Regions from separate parts of the Streptomyces sp. NPDC085524 genome, predicted to be linked through region 2. Evidence: riboswitches for the same ligand, from Rfam matches in the RefSeq annotation. Region 2 holds a riboswitch; the other holds the start of a gene.
The links. A riboswitch is a leader RNA that binds a small molecule or an ion and turns the genes downstream of it on or off. The one in region 2 is predicted to bind thiamine pyrophosphate.
Positions count from the first base shown of each region.

Region 1: another riboswitch for thiamine pyrophosphate. It lies ahead of thiO (glycine oxidase ThiO); the one in region 2 lies ahead of ACIGFK_RS12550 (thiamine ABC transporter substrate binding subunit).

Region 1 covers NZ_JBITTH010000005.1:367,511-374,488, forward strand. Annotated here, with positions in the region: gene ACIGFK_RS10415 (phytoene desaturase family protein) at 1-230, shown strand, start outside; gene ACIGFK_RS10420 (hypothetical protein) at 244-1,125, opposite strand; gene metF (methylenetetrahydrofolate reductase [NAD(P)H]) at 1,168-2,082, opposite strand; gene thiE (thiamine phosphate synthase) at 2,161-2,799, opposite strand; gene ACIGFK_RS10435 (Rv2175c family DNA-binding protein) at 2,885-3,250, opposite strand; gene ACIGFK_RS10440 (NAD(P)/FAD-dependent oxidoreductase) at 3,453-4,700, opposite strand; TPP riboswitch at 4,782-4,893, shown strand; gene thiO (glycine oxidase ThiO) at 4,891-6,126, shown strand; gene thiS (sulfur carrier protein ThiS) at 6,123-6,323, shown strand; gene ACIGFK_RS10455 (thiazole synthase) at 6,329-6,978, shown strand, end outside.
Region 2 covers NZ_JBITTH010000007.1:93,362-100,339, reverse strand. Annotated here, with positions in the region: gene pyrH (UMP kinase) at 1-758, shown strand, start outside; gene frr (ribosome recycling factor) at 843-1,400, shown strand; gene ACIGFK_RS12560 (phosphatidate cytidylyltransferase) at 1,400-2,476, shown strand; gene rlmN (23S rRNA (adenine(2503)-C(2))-methyltransferase RlmN) at 2,714-3,826, shown strand; TPP riboswitch at 3,885-3,994, shown strand; gene ACIGFK_RS12550 (thiamine ABC transporter substrate binding subunit) at 4,078-5,178, shown strand; gene ACIGFK_RS12545 (ABC transporter permease) at 5,292-6,908, shown strand; gene ACIGFK_RS12540 (ABC transporter ATP-binding protein) at 6,908-6,978, shown strand, end outside.

The DNA of each region.
Region 1 (6,978 bases), on a different contig from region 2:
CTGCCGACGTGGAGGCGGCGACCGGTGCGGCCGGCGGCTCCGTGCCCCCGCCCGCCCTCGCCGGTGCCGGGGGCCGGCTGCTCTACCCGGCCAACACCACGGCCGTGCCCGGCCTGTACCTCGCGGGCGGCTGGGCGCACCCGGGCGGCGGGCTGCCGCACGCCGGGATGACCGGGGCCCTGGTGGCCGGGCTGATCGTGGAGGGCGCGGAGTTCCGCGGCTCGCAGTAGGCCGCGGGATCCGTCAGTAGCGGTACTGCTCGTACTCGCCGGTGCCCTGGGAGGGGTACTGGTACCCCTGCTGCTGGTCCTCCGCCGGGTACGGCTGCCCGTACGCGTCGGTGGTCCGCTGCTGGGGGACCCACACCCCGCCGGGCGGGGTGTCCATGGAGTACTGCTGCTGCGCCTGGTCGCCGTACGCGTAGTTGCCGTACGGGTCGGTGCCGGCGGGGACCGACCCTCCGGTGCCGATGTACGGGTCCGAGTAGGCGGCGTAGACCTGCTGCTGCCCGCCCGCGGCATAGCCGTTGGAGTAGTCGTAGCCGCCCTGGCCGCCCTGGGACTGCGAGGGGTCGTAGTACGCGGCGTACTGGTGGGCGTCCTGCTCGGCCGTGGTGAACGGCGAGGCGAAGGCCGCCGTCTGCGCGGCGTCGTGCGCGGGCTGGGAGGGCGCGAAGCTCTGGATCCCGTAGGACCCGGTGTCCTCGGGCACCGGCTCCGGGCTGTAGACCTCGGGGGCCTCGGGCCGGTCCTGGTCCTCGCCCCGGCCGTCGCCCTGGCCCTCGTACTCCAGCCCGGTGACCTGGAGGGACGGTTCCTTCTGCGCGGCACCGCCGGAGCGGCGGCGCCTGGTCTGCCGTACGGGTTCCCCGCCGCGGCGCAGCGCCCAGCCGGCCACGAAGCCCTTGCGGAAGGAGAGCGTCACGAGGGTCTGGCCCACGGCGAACATCGCCGCGCCGGCACCGATGACCAGCACGGACGGCAGCACCACCCCGGCGACCACGCCGAGGAAGCCGGCGAAGGCCAGCAGGCGCCAGCGGAGCCGGGCCTTGTACTGCATCAGGACCTCGGCGAGCAACCACAGCGCGACGATGCCGAACGCGATGTAGAGGACCGTCATTCCCATGCGTGGCCCCTCTCGGTACGGCCGCCCATGGCGTACGGCCGGTCAGGCCCGCTGGTGCAGGCCCAGGTTCTCGTAGATTTCGAGAGTCGCCGTGGAATTGTTCAGCGTGATGAAGTGCAGCCCCGGTACACCCTCGGACAGCAGCCGCGCGCAGAACTCCGTGGCGAACTCGATGCCAATGGAGCGTACAGCGGCCGGGTCGTCCTTGACCGCGAGCATGCGCTCTTTCACGTCCGCAGGGAAGACTGCGTTGCTGAGTTGGGGCAGCCGGTCGAGCTGCTTGATGCCCACAACAGGCATGATCTCGGGGATGATCGGGGTGTCGCAGCCCGCCTTCTCGACGCTGTCGCGCAGCCGCAGATAATTCTCCGGATCGAAGAACATCTGGGTGATGGCGTAGTCGGCGCCGGCGCGGCACTTGTCCACGAAGTGCCGGATGTCCGTGTCCCAGTCCTCCGAACGCGGGTGCATCTCGGGGAAGGCCGCGACGCCGACGCAGAAGTCGCCCGACTCCTTGACGAGCCGGACGAGGTCCGCGGCGTAGTGCACGCCCTCGGGGTGCGCCACCCACTCGCCCATGGGGTCGCCCGGCGGGTCTCCGCGCAGGACGAGCATGTTCCGGATGCCGGCGTCGGCGAACTGGCCGATGACGTGGCGCAGCTCGGCGACCGAGTGGTCGACCGCCGTGAGGTGCGCGACGGGGGTCAGGGTGGTGTCCGAGGCGATCTGCTCGGTGGCGCGGACGGTGCCGCCGCGGGTCGAGCCGCCGGCGCCGTAGGTCACGGAGACGAAGCTGGGGGCTACCGCCTCCACCCGGCGCAGCGCGTTCCAGAGGTTGCGTTCGCCCTTCTCGGTCTTCGGCGCCCAGAACTCGAAGGAGTAGGAGCGCCCGGACGCGAGGAGGTCCCGGACCGTGTGTGCACGGTCCGACCAGGTGGAAGCGGTACCAAAGGCCATACGGGCAGGTTAGACGCGGCATGGCACAGCCCGAAGCGGTGTCCGCCTTTTGGACACGTTTTTGGACACCCCGCGGCGCTACCCCAGGCGGGCCCGTACGCGCTTGGCCAGGTCGGCGGCGGCCGCACCCGGGTCGGAGGCCTCCGTGAGCGCGCGGACGACGACCACGCGGGTGGCTCCGGCGTCCAGCACCTCGTCCAGGTTCGTGGCGTCGATGCCGCCGATGGCGAACCAGGGCCGGTCCTGCTGCAGCGAGGCGGCGTACCGGACGAGCCCGAGGCCGGGGGCGTAGCGGCCGGGCTTGGTGGGGGTGGGCCAGCAGGGGCCGGTGCAGAAGTAGTCCACGCCGGGTTCGGCGGCGGCCGCGTCGACCTCGGACTCCGCGTGGCAGGAACGGCCGATCAGCACCCGCTCGCCGAGGATGGCGCGGGCTGCGGGGACGGGGATGTCGCCCTGGCCGAGGTGCAGGACGTCGGAGCCGATGGCGTGGGCGACGTCGGCGCGGTCGTTCACGGCGAGGAGCTTGCCGTGCCGGCGGGCGGCCTCGGCGAACACCTGGAGGTGTTCGAGCTCCTCCCCGGCCTCCATGCCCTTGTCCCGGAGCTGGACGATGTCCACGCCCCCGGCGAGCACGGCGTCCAGGAACTCGGGGAGGTCACCCTGCTTCTTGCGGGCGTCCGTGCACAGGTAGAGCCGGGCGTCGGACAGCTGCTGCATGGGTGTACCCCCCGTGATGGAGGCGGTGTACGGGCGCGAAGGCCCGTACACCGCGGTGGAGCGGAAGCGATGCGTTTCTTTCGGGTCAGAGGGCGAGCGCCTGGGCGCGGCGCTTCACCTCCGTGCCGCGATTCTCGCTCAGCGCCTGCGCGGGGGTGCCGGGCAGGGTCGGATCCGGGGTGAACATCCACTCCAGGATCTCTTCGTCGCTGAAGCCGTCGTCGCGGAGCACCGTCAGCAGGCCGACCAGGCCCTTGACGACCTTGTCGCCGTCGATGAAGGGCGCGGGCACCTGGAGGGAGCGGTTCTCGCCGCGGCGTACGGCGACCAGCTGACCTTCCTTGACCATCTGGCGGACCCGGGTCACCTCGATGCCGAGCATCTCCGAGATGTCGGGGAGGTACAGCCAGGAGGGGACAAGGGCATCGATCTTTGCGTCAATCTCGGTCACACCCCAAGCCTGCCATCTCGGCTCCGCCGCCGGTACCCGAGCCACCCCGTCCGGGGTGCCGCCCGGGGCGGAGCCCCGGGTCTTTCCAGCCCGTCCGGCGTTTGAGGACCGGGGTCCGGGCAGAGCCCGGGGAACGGTGGAGGGGCGGGTTGGGGGACACGGCCCCGCGCAGCGGCCCCCGACCCCGCCCCCGCTCACGCAGCTACCCGGCGGCGGCCGACTTCAGCGGCACCCCGGGGTCGGAGACCTTGGCGGGATCCACGGCCACCCCCGTCTCGATCAGCCGCCGCCCCTGCGCCAGATCCCGCGGCCGCCCCACCGCGAGCACCGCGACCAGCGCACCGCCCTTCAGCCAGCACACCGACCAGGTCTCCCCGTCCGGATCCCCCCGCCACAGCAGCTCGTCCGCCCCGCCGTGATGCCCGGCGTACTGCACGAAGCGCCCGAACTGCTCCGACCAGAAGTACGGGACGGGGTCGTACACCGCACCCGGCTCACCCGCGCCGGGTTCCGCGCCGGCCCCCGCCAGGATGTTCGCCGCGACCGCCCTCGGCCCCTGCAGCGCGTTGTCCCAGTGGTGCACCAGCAGCCGCGCCCCGTACCGCCCCGAGGGGAACGACGCGCAGTCGCCGACCGCGTACACCCCCGGCACGGAGGTGCGCAGGTACTCGTCGGCGGTGACCGACCCGTCCGCCCCGAGCTCCACGCCGGTCCCGGCCAGCCACCCGGTCGCGGGGCGGGCCCCGATGCCGACGACGACCGCCCCGGCGGCCAGCTCGCGGCCGTCCGCCAGCCGCACCCGGCCCGCCTCGACCCCCGCGACCTTCGCGCCGGTGACCAGCTCGGCGCCGGCCTCCCCGTACCAGCGCCCCATCGGCGCGGCGACCTCCTCCGGCAGGGCCCCCGCGAGCACCCGGTCGGCGGCCTCGACCACCGTCACCGCGCAGCCCGCCTCCCGGGCCGCGGTGGCGAACTCGGCGCCGATCCAGCCCGCCCCGACGACCACGACCGAGGGGGCCTCCGCCAGGACCGGGCGCAGCCGGGCCGCGTCGTCGAGGGTGCGCAGCAGGTGCACGCCGGGGACGCCCTCCGTCCCCGGAAGGGTCAGCGGCTCGGCTCCGGTGGCCAGCACGAGGACCTCGTACGGGACCGGCCCCGCCTCGGTGTCCAGTTCCCGTTCGGCGGCACGCAGCCCCGTGACCTCGGTGCCGAGCCTGAGCTCGATGCCGAGCCCCTCGAAGTCCACGTCGAAGGCGGAGTCCTCGGCCTTGCCGAGCAGGACCGCCTTGGAGAGCGGGGGCCGGTCGTAGGGCTGGTGCGGTTCGGCGCCCAGCAGGGTCACGGGGCCGGCGTAGCCCTGCTCCCGCAGGGCCACCGCGGTCTGCACACCGGCCATTCCGGCGCCGACGATCACGACGCCGCTCTGATAGTTCTCCGTCTGCTCACTCACCCGGACACCCTAATCTTCTGACGCTCCGTCAGGAATAGGTGCCGCCTTACCCGCCGTCGGCGGCCGGGTTAGTCTGGCCACCGTACCTATCGCGGGAGTCCGGCGCACCGGGCTGAGAGGGAGGCTGGACGGCCTCCGACCGTACGAACCTGATCCGGGTCATGCCGGCGAAGGGAGGGGCTGGACGCCCATGCTTTCATCTCGGAATCGAACGGGACCCGGAACGGGACCCGGAACGCAATCCGGAAACGGACTCGGAACGGGATCCGCAACGGGATCCGACGTCCTCGTCATCGGCGGCGGGATCATCGGCCTGGTCACCGCCTGGCGGGCCGCCGAGCGCGGCCTGCGGACCGTGCTCGCCGACCCGGCCCCCGGCGGCGGCGCCGCCCAGGTCGCGGCCGGCATGCTCGCCCCCGTCACCGAACTGCACTACGGCGAGGAGGCCCTGCTGGGCCTCGGCCTCGCCTCCGCCGAGCGCTATCCGCAGTTCGCCGCCGAGCTCGCCGAAGCCAGCGGCGGCATGGACATCGGCTACCGCGCCTGCGGCACCCTCGCCGTCGCCCTCGACTCCGACGACCGCCTCCACCTGCGCGAACTGCACGCCCTGCAGCGCCGCTGCGGCCTGGAGTCCGAATGGCTCACCGGCCGCGAGTGCCGCCGCCTGGAGCCCATGCTGGCCCCCGGCGTCCGCGGCGGCCTGCGCGTGGACGGCGACCACCAGGTCGACCCGCGCCGGCTCGCGGCCGCCCTGCTCGCCGCCTGCGAGCGGGCCGGGGTGATCATCCACCGGGCGAACGCGGAACGGCTCCTGGTCACCGCCGACCGCGCGGCCGGCGCCGTACTGGACGACGGTACGGAGCTGCACGCGAGCCAGGTGGTCCTCGCGGCGGGCTCGCTGAGCTGCAAGCTGCCCGGCGTGCCGCCGGAGGCCGCCGTACCCGTCCGGCCGGTCAAGGGCCAGGTCCTGCGGCTCTCCGTACCGGCGGCGTACGCACCGTTCCTGTCCCGGACCGTACGGGCCGTCGTACGCGGCAGCCATGTCTACCTGGTGCCGCGCGAGAACGGGGAACTCGTCCTCGGCGCCACCAGCGAGGAACTCGGCTGGGACACCACCGTCACCGCCGGCGGGGTCTACGAACTCCTCCGCGACGCCCACGAGCTGGTGCCCGGCATCACCGAACTCCCCCTCGTCGAGACCAAGGCCGGCCTGCGCCCCGGCTCCCCCGACAACGCCCCGCTGCTCGGCCCCACCGAGCTGCCGGGCCTGCACCTGGCCACCGGCCACTACCGCAACGGGGTCCTGCTCACCCCCCTCACCGGCGACGTCCTGGCGGAGCTGCTGACCACCGGCGAACTCCCGCCGATCGCCCGCCCCTTCTCCCCCCGCCGGTTCTCCGCCGCACGTCAGGAGTCCTACGCATGACCATCTCCGTCAACGGCGAGCCGCGCGAGATCGCGGCCGGCACCACCCTGGACTCGGTGGTCGCCACCCTCACCACCGCCCCCTCCGGGGTCGCGGCCGCGCTCAACGAGACCGTCGTGCCGCGCGGCCAGTGGCCCGCCACGGCGCTGGGCGACGGCGACCGGGTCGAGATCCTCACCGCGGTCCAGGGAGGCTGAACGACATGGCGGACGACCTCTTCACCCTCGGCGGCCGGACCTTCTCCTCCCGCCTGATCATGGGCACGGGCGGGGCCCCGAGCCTGGACGTCCTGGAGCGCGCACTGGTCGCGTCCGGCACGGAGCTCACGACCGTCGCGATGCGCCGCCTGGACCCGACGGTCCAGGGGTCCGTCCTCTCGGTCCTCACCAAGCTCGGCATCGCCGTCCTCCCCAACACCGCGGGCTGCTTCACGGCGGGCGAGGCCGTCCTGACGGCGCGCCTCGCGCGGGAGGCCCTGGGCACGGACTGGATCAAACTGGAGGTCGTCGCGGACGAGCGAACCCTCCTGCCCGACGGCGTCGAACTCCTCGACGCGGCCGAGGTCCTGGTCGACGAGGGCTTCACCGTCCTCCCCTACACCAACGACGACCCGGTGCTGGCGCGCAAGCTCGAGGACGTGGGCTGCGCGGCGATCATGCCGCTCGGCTCCCCCATCGGGTCGGGCATGGGCATCCGCAACCCGCACAACTTCGAGCTGATCACCGAGCGCGCGGGCGTCCCGGTCATCCTCGACGCCGGGGCCGGGACGGCCTCGGACGTGGCCCTCGCCATGGAACTCGGCTGCGACGCGGTGATGCTCGCCTCCGCGGTCACCCGCGCCCAGTCCCCCGC
Region 2 (6,978 bases):
ACACCGCATCCGACGACAAGAGCGACCAGGAGAAGAAGGGCCGCCGCTTCATGCTGAAGCTGTCGGGCGAAGCCTTCTCCGGTGGCGGAGGCCTCGGCGTCGACCCCGACGTCGTCCACGCCATCGCGCGTGAGATCGCCGCGGTGGTCCGCGACGGCGCGGAGATCGCCGTCGTGATCGGCGGCGGCAACTTCTTCCGCGGCGCCGAGCTCCAGCAGCGCGGCATGGACCGGGCGCGGTCCGACTACATGGGCATGCTCGGCACGGTCATGAACTGCCTCGCCCTCCAGGACTTCCTGGAGAAGGAAGGCATCGACTCCCGCGTGCAGACGGCCATCACCATGGGCCAGGTCGCGGAGCCGTACATCCCGCTGCGCGCCGTGCGCCACCTGGAGAAGGGCCGCGTCGTCATCTTCGGCGCCGGCATGGGCATGCCGTACTTCTCCACCGACACCACGGCCGCCCAGCGTGCCCTGGAGATCGACGCCGAGGCCCTGCTCATGGGCAAGAACGGCGTCGACGGGGTCTACGACTCCGACCCCAAGAAGAACCCCGACGCGGTGAAGTTCGACGCACTGGAGTACGGCGAGGTCCTCTCCCGCGACCTCAAGGTCGCCGACGCCACGGCGATCACGCTGTGCCGCGACAACAAGCTGCCGATCCTCGTCTTCGAGCTGCTCGCCGAGGGCAATATCGCGCGCGCCGTCAAGGGTGAGAAGATCGGCACGCTTGTCAGCGACCAGGGAACCCGGGCCTAGCAGTCCGCTGCCGGACCGAGCCCGGACCGGCCCCGCCCGTCCCGCCCGCCTGAACCATCCATTCAAGACATGCAGGAGCACGTGGTGACCGAAGAGATCCTCCTCGAGGCCGAGGAGAAGATGGAAAAGGCCGTCGTCGTCGCCAAGGAAGACTTCGCCGCGATTCGCACCGGCCGTGCGCACCCGGCGATGTTCAACAAGATCGTGGCGGACTACTACGGCGCCATCACGCCCATCAACCAGCTCGCCTCCTTCTCGGTGCCCGAGCCGCGCATGGCGATCGTGACCCCGTTCGACAAGAGCGCGCTGCGCAACATCGAGCAGGCCATCCGCGACTCCGACCTCGGTGTCAACCCGAGCAACGACGGCAGCATCATCCGGGTGACCTTCCCCGAGCTGACGCAGGACCGCCGCAAGGAGTACATCAAGGTCGCGCGCACCAAGGCCGAGGACTCCAAGGTCTCGATCCGCGCCGTCCGCCGCAAGGCCAAGGACGCCCTCGACAAGCTCGTCAAGGACAAGGAAGCCGGCGAGGACGAGGTGCGCCGCGCCGAGAAGGAGCTCGACGACACCACCGCGAAGTACGTCGCGCAGGTGGACGAGCTCCTCAAGCACAAGGAAGCCGAGCTCCTCGAAGTCTGATGAACGACTCTTCCTGGCAGCCGGAGCCGGTTCCGGCGGGTCCCGCATACGATGCACAGGTGGGCCCGCACACTCGGCCCATGCCCATCGTGCCCGATGCCGCCGGCCGTGACTTCGACGACCGGGAAGCACGCGATCGGGGGGCCGCCCCGGACGGCGGCCCCCTCTTCCGCGACGAGACGCCGCCGCAGGAGCCCATGCCCAGCCCCCCGCCCCCGCCTTCGCCGGCACCGCAGGACCCCCCGCCCCCGCCGCAGAAGAAGCGCGCGGGGCGGGACCTGCGTGCCGCCATAGGGGTCGGCGTCGGCCTCGGCGCAGTGATCTTCGCTTCGCTGTTCATCGTCAAGGCGGTCTTCGTCGGCGTCGTCGTCGTCGCGGTCGTCGTGGGACTGTGGGAGCTCACCTCCCGGCTGCAGGAGAAGAAGGGCATCAAGGCCCCTCTCGTCCCGCTCGCCGTGGGCGGCGCCGCCATGGTCATCGCCGGATACGTCCGCGGGGCCGAGGGGGCCTGGGTCGCGATGGCCCTGACGGCCCTCGCGGTACTGGTGTGGCGGATGACCGAGCCGCCCGAGGACTACCTCAAGGACGTCACGGCCGGCGTCTTCGCGGCGTTCTACGTGCCGTTCCTCGCCACCTTCGTCGCGATGCTGCTCACCGCCGACGACGGACCGCAGCGCGTGGTGACCTTCCTCGTGCTGACCGTGGTCAGCGACACCGGGGCCTACGCGGTGGGCTGGCGCTTCGGCAAGACGAAGCTCGCGCCGCGCATCAGCCCCGGGAAGACCCGCGAGGGGCTCTTCGGCGCGGTGGCCTTCGCCATGGCGGCGGGCGCCCTGTGCATGGAGTTCCTGATCGACGGCGGTGCCTGGTGGCAGGGCCTGCTGCTGGGCCTCGCGGTCGCGGTCAGCGCCACCCTGGGCGACCTGGGCGAGTCGATGATCAAGCGGGACCTCGGCATCAAGGACATGGGCACCCTGCTCCCGGGGCACGGCGGCATCATGGACCGCCTCGACTCCCTGCTGCCGACCGCCCCCGTGGTGTGGCTGCTGCTGGCGGCCTTCGTCGGCACCGGCTGACACCCCGGCTGCCGACGACGGCCTCGGCCGGCGTCGGCCGGGGGACCTTCGGCATCGGCCGTCTCCCGCGGAGCGGGTTATCCTAAAAGGCGCGCCACTCGCGAGTGGCGCGCCTTTGCCGTTCCGCGTCTGCGGGGACGGCCCGTGAGAGGTCTCCCGGCTCCCGTCGAGCCGCGGTCCGCTCCGCACCGGCGGAGTCGCGCGCCCGGACCTCGCCCCATCGAGGAGTACCCGATCATGGCCCGCCCCGTTCCGGGAGAGCTCACCTTCGTCGCGCCGCGTGGCGCCAAGAAGCCTCCGCGGCACCTCGCCGACATGACCCCCGCCGAGCGCCGCGAGGCGGTGGCCGCGATCGGTGAGAAGCCCTTCCGGGCCAAGCAGCTCTCCCAGCACTACTTCGCCCGGTACGCGCACGACCCGGCCGAGTGGACCGACATCCCCGCCGCGTCCCGCGAGAAGCTCCAGCAGGAGCTGCTGCCCGAGCTGATGAACGTCGTCCGGCACATCTCGTGCGACGACGACACCACCCGCAAGACCCTGTGGAAGCTGCACGACGGAACGCTCGTCGAGTCCGTGCTGATGCGCTACCCCGACCGGGTCACCATGTGCATCTCCTCGCAGGCCGGCTGCGGCATGAACTGCCCGTTCTGCGCCACCGGCCAGGCCGGTCTGGACCGCAACCTGTCCACCGCCGAGATCGTGCACCAGATCGTCGACGGCATGCGCGCCCTGCGCGACGGCGAGGTTCCGGGCGGCCCCGCCCGCCTGTCGAACATCGTCTTCATGGGCATGGGCGAGCCCCTCGCCAACTACAACCGCGTCGTCGGCGCCATCCGCCGTCTCACCGACCCGGAGCCCGACGGCCTCGGACTGTCGCAGCGCGGCATCACCGTCTCCACCGTGGGCCTGGTCCCGGCGATGCTGCGGTTCGCCGACGAGGGCTTCAAGTGCCGCCTCGCCGTCTCGCTGCACGCGCCCGACGACGAGCTGCGCGACACCCTGGTCCCGGTGAACACCCGCTGGAAGGTCCGCGAGGTCCTCGACGCCGCGTGGGAGTACGCCGAGAAGTCCGGCCGCCGCATCTCGATCGAGTACGCGCTGATCCGCGACATCAACGACCAGGCCTGGCGCGGTGACCTCCTGGGCCGGCTGCTCAAGGGCAAGCGCGTCCACGTCAACCTGATCCCGCTGAACCCGACGCCCGGCTCCAAGTGGACCGCCTCGCGGCCCGAGGACGAGCGGGCCTTCGTCGACGCGATCGCCCGCCACGGCGTGCCGGTGACCGTACGGGACACCCGCGGCCAGGAGATCGACGGCGCGTGCGGCCAGCTCGCCGCCTCGGAGCGATAGGTTCCGGTCCTGACCGGCCGAGATCGGCCACGGGGTACCCTGTGGCCGAACCAATTTCATATTCCGACAGGGGAGCGCCACAGCGCTGAGAGTGCGGTATCCGTCATCCGCAGACCCTCTGAACCTCGCCCCGGTCATTCGGGGTAGGAAGTTCGGTCACCACTCAAGCTGTTGCGCCCTGCCCGGCGTCCGCTCCCACAGAGCGCCGGGCAGGGCCGCGTCTTCTCCTGGTCATCCAGGAGGAATCACCAGTGAGCACCACCAAGAAGATCGCGGGCGCCGCGCTCGCGGCCGCGCTGGGCGTCACCACGCTCAGCGCCTGCGGCGGCGGCGACGCCAAGGACAAGAGCGCGGGCGGGACCGAGAGCCCGAAGTCCAAGACCGTCACGCTCGTCACGCACGACTCCTTCAACGTGACCGAGGCGGTCCTCAAGGAGTTCGAGCAGCAGAGCGGCTACACGGTCAAGGTACTGAAGTCCGGGGACGCGGGCGCGGCACTGAACCAGGAGATCCTCACCAAGGGCTCCCCGCGCGGCGACGTCTTCTTCGGCGTGGACAACACCCTGCTCTCGCGCGCCCTCGACAACGGCCTCTTCACCCCGTACGAGGCCAAGGGCCTGGCCGATGTGAAGCCCGAGTTCGTGCTCGACAAGCAGCACCGGGTCACCCCGGTCGACTCCGGCGACATCTGCGTCAACTACGACAAGGCCTACTTCGCCGACAAGAAGATCGCCCCGCCGCAGACGCTGGACGACCTGGTCAAGCCGGAGTACAAGAACCTGCTGGTCACCGAGAACGCCGCGACCTCCTCGCCCGGCCTCGGCTTCCTGCTCGCCTCCGTCGGCAAGTACGGCGAGGACGGCTGGAAGGACTACTGGAGCAAGCTGAAGGCCAACGGCGTCGAGGTCGTCGACGGCTGGGAGCAGGCCTACAACGAGCGCTTCTCCGGCTCCGCGGGCGGCAAGAAGGCCAAGGCAGACCGCCCGCTGGTCGTCTCCTACGCCACCAGCCCGCCGGTCGAGGTGATGTACGGGGACCCGCAGCCGGCCGAGGCCCCGACGGGCGTCGCCACCGGCACCTGCTTCCGCCAGACCGAGTTCGCGGGTCTGCTGAAGGGCGCGAAGAACGAAGAGGGCGGCAAGGCCCTCGTGGACTTCCTGATCAGCAAGAAGTTCCAGGAGGACATGCCGCTCCAGATGTTCGTGAACCCCGTGACGAAGGACGCTTCCCTGCCGGAGCTGTTCACCAAGCACGGCGTGGTGGTCGAGAAGCCCGAGAACGTGGCTCCGGAGACCATCGCGAAGAACCGTGAGCAGTGGGTCTCGGCATGGACCGCGCTCGTCGTGAAGTAAGCGGTACCGAGGGAGCGGTCGCGGCGTCGGGGGACGCCGCGCCGGTCCCGGCCGGGCCGGTACGGCATCCCGTCCGCGAGTCCGGCCGGGCCACGGCCGCGCGGCTCGCGCTGATGGCCGTGCCCCTGGCCTTCTTCGGGCTGTTCTTCGCCTACCCCGTGGCCGCGATCCTCGGGCGCGGCCTCAAGACCGACACCGGCTGGCAGTTCGGCCGGATCGGCGCGGTGATCACCCGCCCCGACATCGCGGGCGTGCTCTGGTTCACCACCTGGCAGGCACTCGCCTCCACCGCGCTCACGCTGGTGATCGCACTCCCCGCGGCGTACGTCTTCGCCCGCTTCGAGTTCCCCGGCAAACAGCTGCTGCGGGCCCTGGTGACCGTCCCGTTCGTGCTGCCCACCGTGGTCGTCGGCACCGCCTTCCTCGCGCTGGTCGGCCGGGGCGGGCTGCTGGACGAACTGGCGCGCGTCCGGCTCGACACCACGGTCTGGGCGATCCTCCTCGCGCACGTCTTCTTCAACTACGCGGTCGTCGTGCGCACCGTCGGCGGGCTCTGGTCCCAGCTGGACCCGCGGCAGGAGGAGGCCGCCAGGGTGCTCGGCGCGGGCCGGTTCGCGGCCTGGCGGCGGGTGACGCTGCCCGCGCTGGCCCCCGCGGTGGCCGCCGCCGCGCTGATGGTGTTCCTGTTCACCTTCAGCTCCTTCGGCGTCGTGCTGATCCTCGGCGGGCCCTCGTACTCCACGCTGGAGGTGGAGGTCTACCGGCAGACCGCGCAGCTCCTGGACCTGTCGACGGCCGCGGTGCTGACCATGGTGCAGTTCGCCGCGCTCGCCGCGATCCTCGGGGTGCACGCGTGGACGGTGCGCAAGCGGGAGACCGCGCTGCGGCTGGTGGATCCGGCCCGGACCGCGCACCGGCCGCGCGGCTGGGCGCAGCGGTCCCTGCTCGGCGGGGTGCTGCTGACGGTGGCGCTGCTGATCGTGGCCCCGCTCGCGGTGCTGGTGGAACGCTCCTTCGACGCGCCCGGCGGCTACGGGCTCGGCTTCTACCGGGCGCTCCAGGACGCGGGCGCCGGTGGCGGAACGTTCCTGGTCGCGCCGCTGGAGGCGATCTGGAACTCCCTCCAGTACGCGCTCGCCGCCACCGCGATCGCCCTGGTCATCGGCGGGCTCGCGGCCGCGGCGCTGACCCGCCGCGGGGGCCGCTTCGTACGGGGCTTCGACGCGCTGCTGATGGTCCCGCTCGGGGTGTCCGCCGTGACGGTGGGCTTCGGCTTCCTCATCACCCTGGACGAGCCGCCGCTGGACCTGCGGACCTCGTGGATCCTGGTGCCGCTCGCGCAGGCCCTCGTCGGCGTGCCCTTCGTCGTACGGACCATGCTGCCCGTACTGCGCGCCGTCGACGGGCGGCTCCGCGAGGCGGCCGCGGTGCTCGGCGCCTCGCCCCTGCGGGCCTGGCGGGAGGTGGACCTGCCGCTGGTGCGCAGGGCGCTGCTGATCGCGGCCGGGTTCGCCTTCGCGGTCTCGCTGGGGGAGTTCGGCGCGACCGTCTTCATCGCGCGGCCGGACCACCCGACGCTGCCGGTGGCCGTGGCGCGGCTGCTGGGGCGGGCCGGTGAGCTGAACTACGGGCAGGCGATGGCCCTGAGCACGATTCTGATGCTGGTGTGCGCGGTGTCCCTGCTGGTGCTGGAGCGGCTGCGCCCCGACAAGACCTCCGGAGAGTTCTGATGACACTGCTTCAGCTGGAAGGGGTGTCGGTCCGCTTCGGTGAGCGGGCGGTCGTGGACGCCGTCGACCT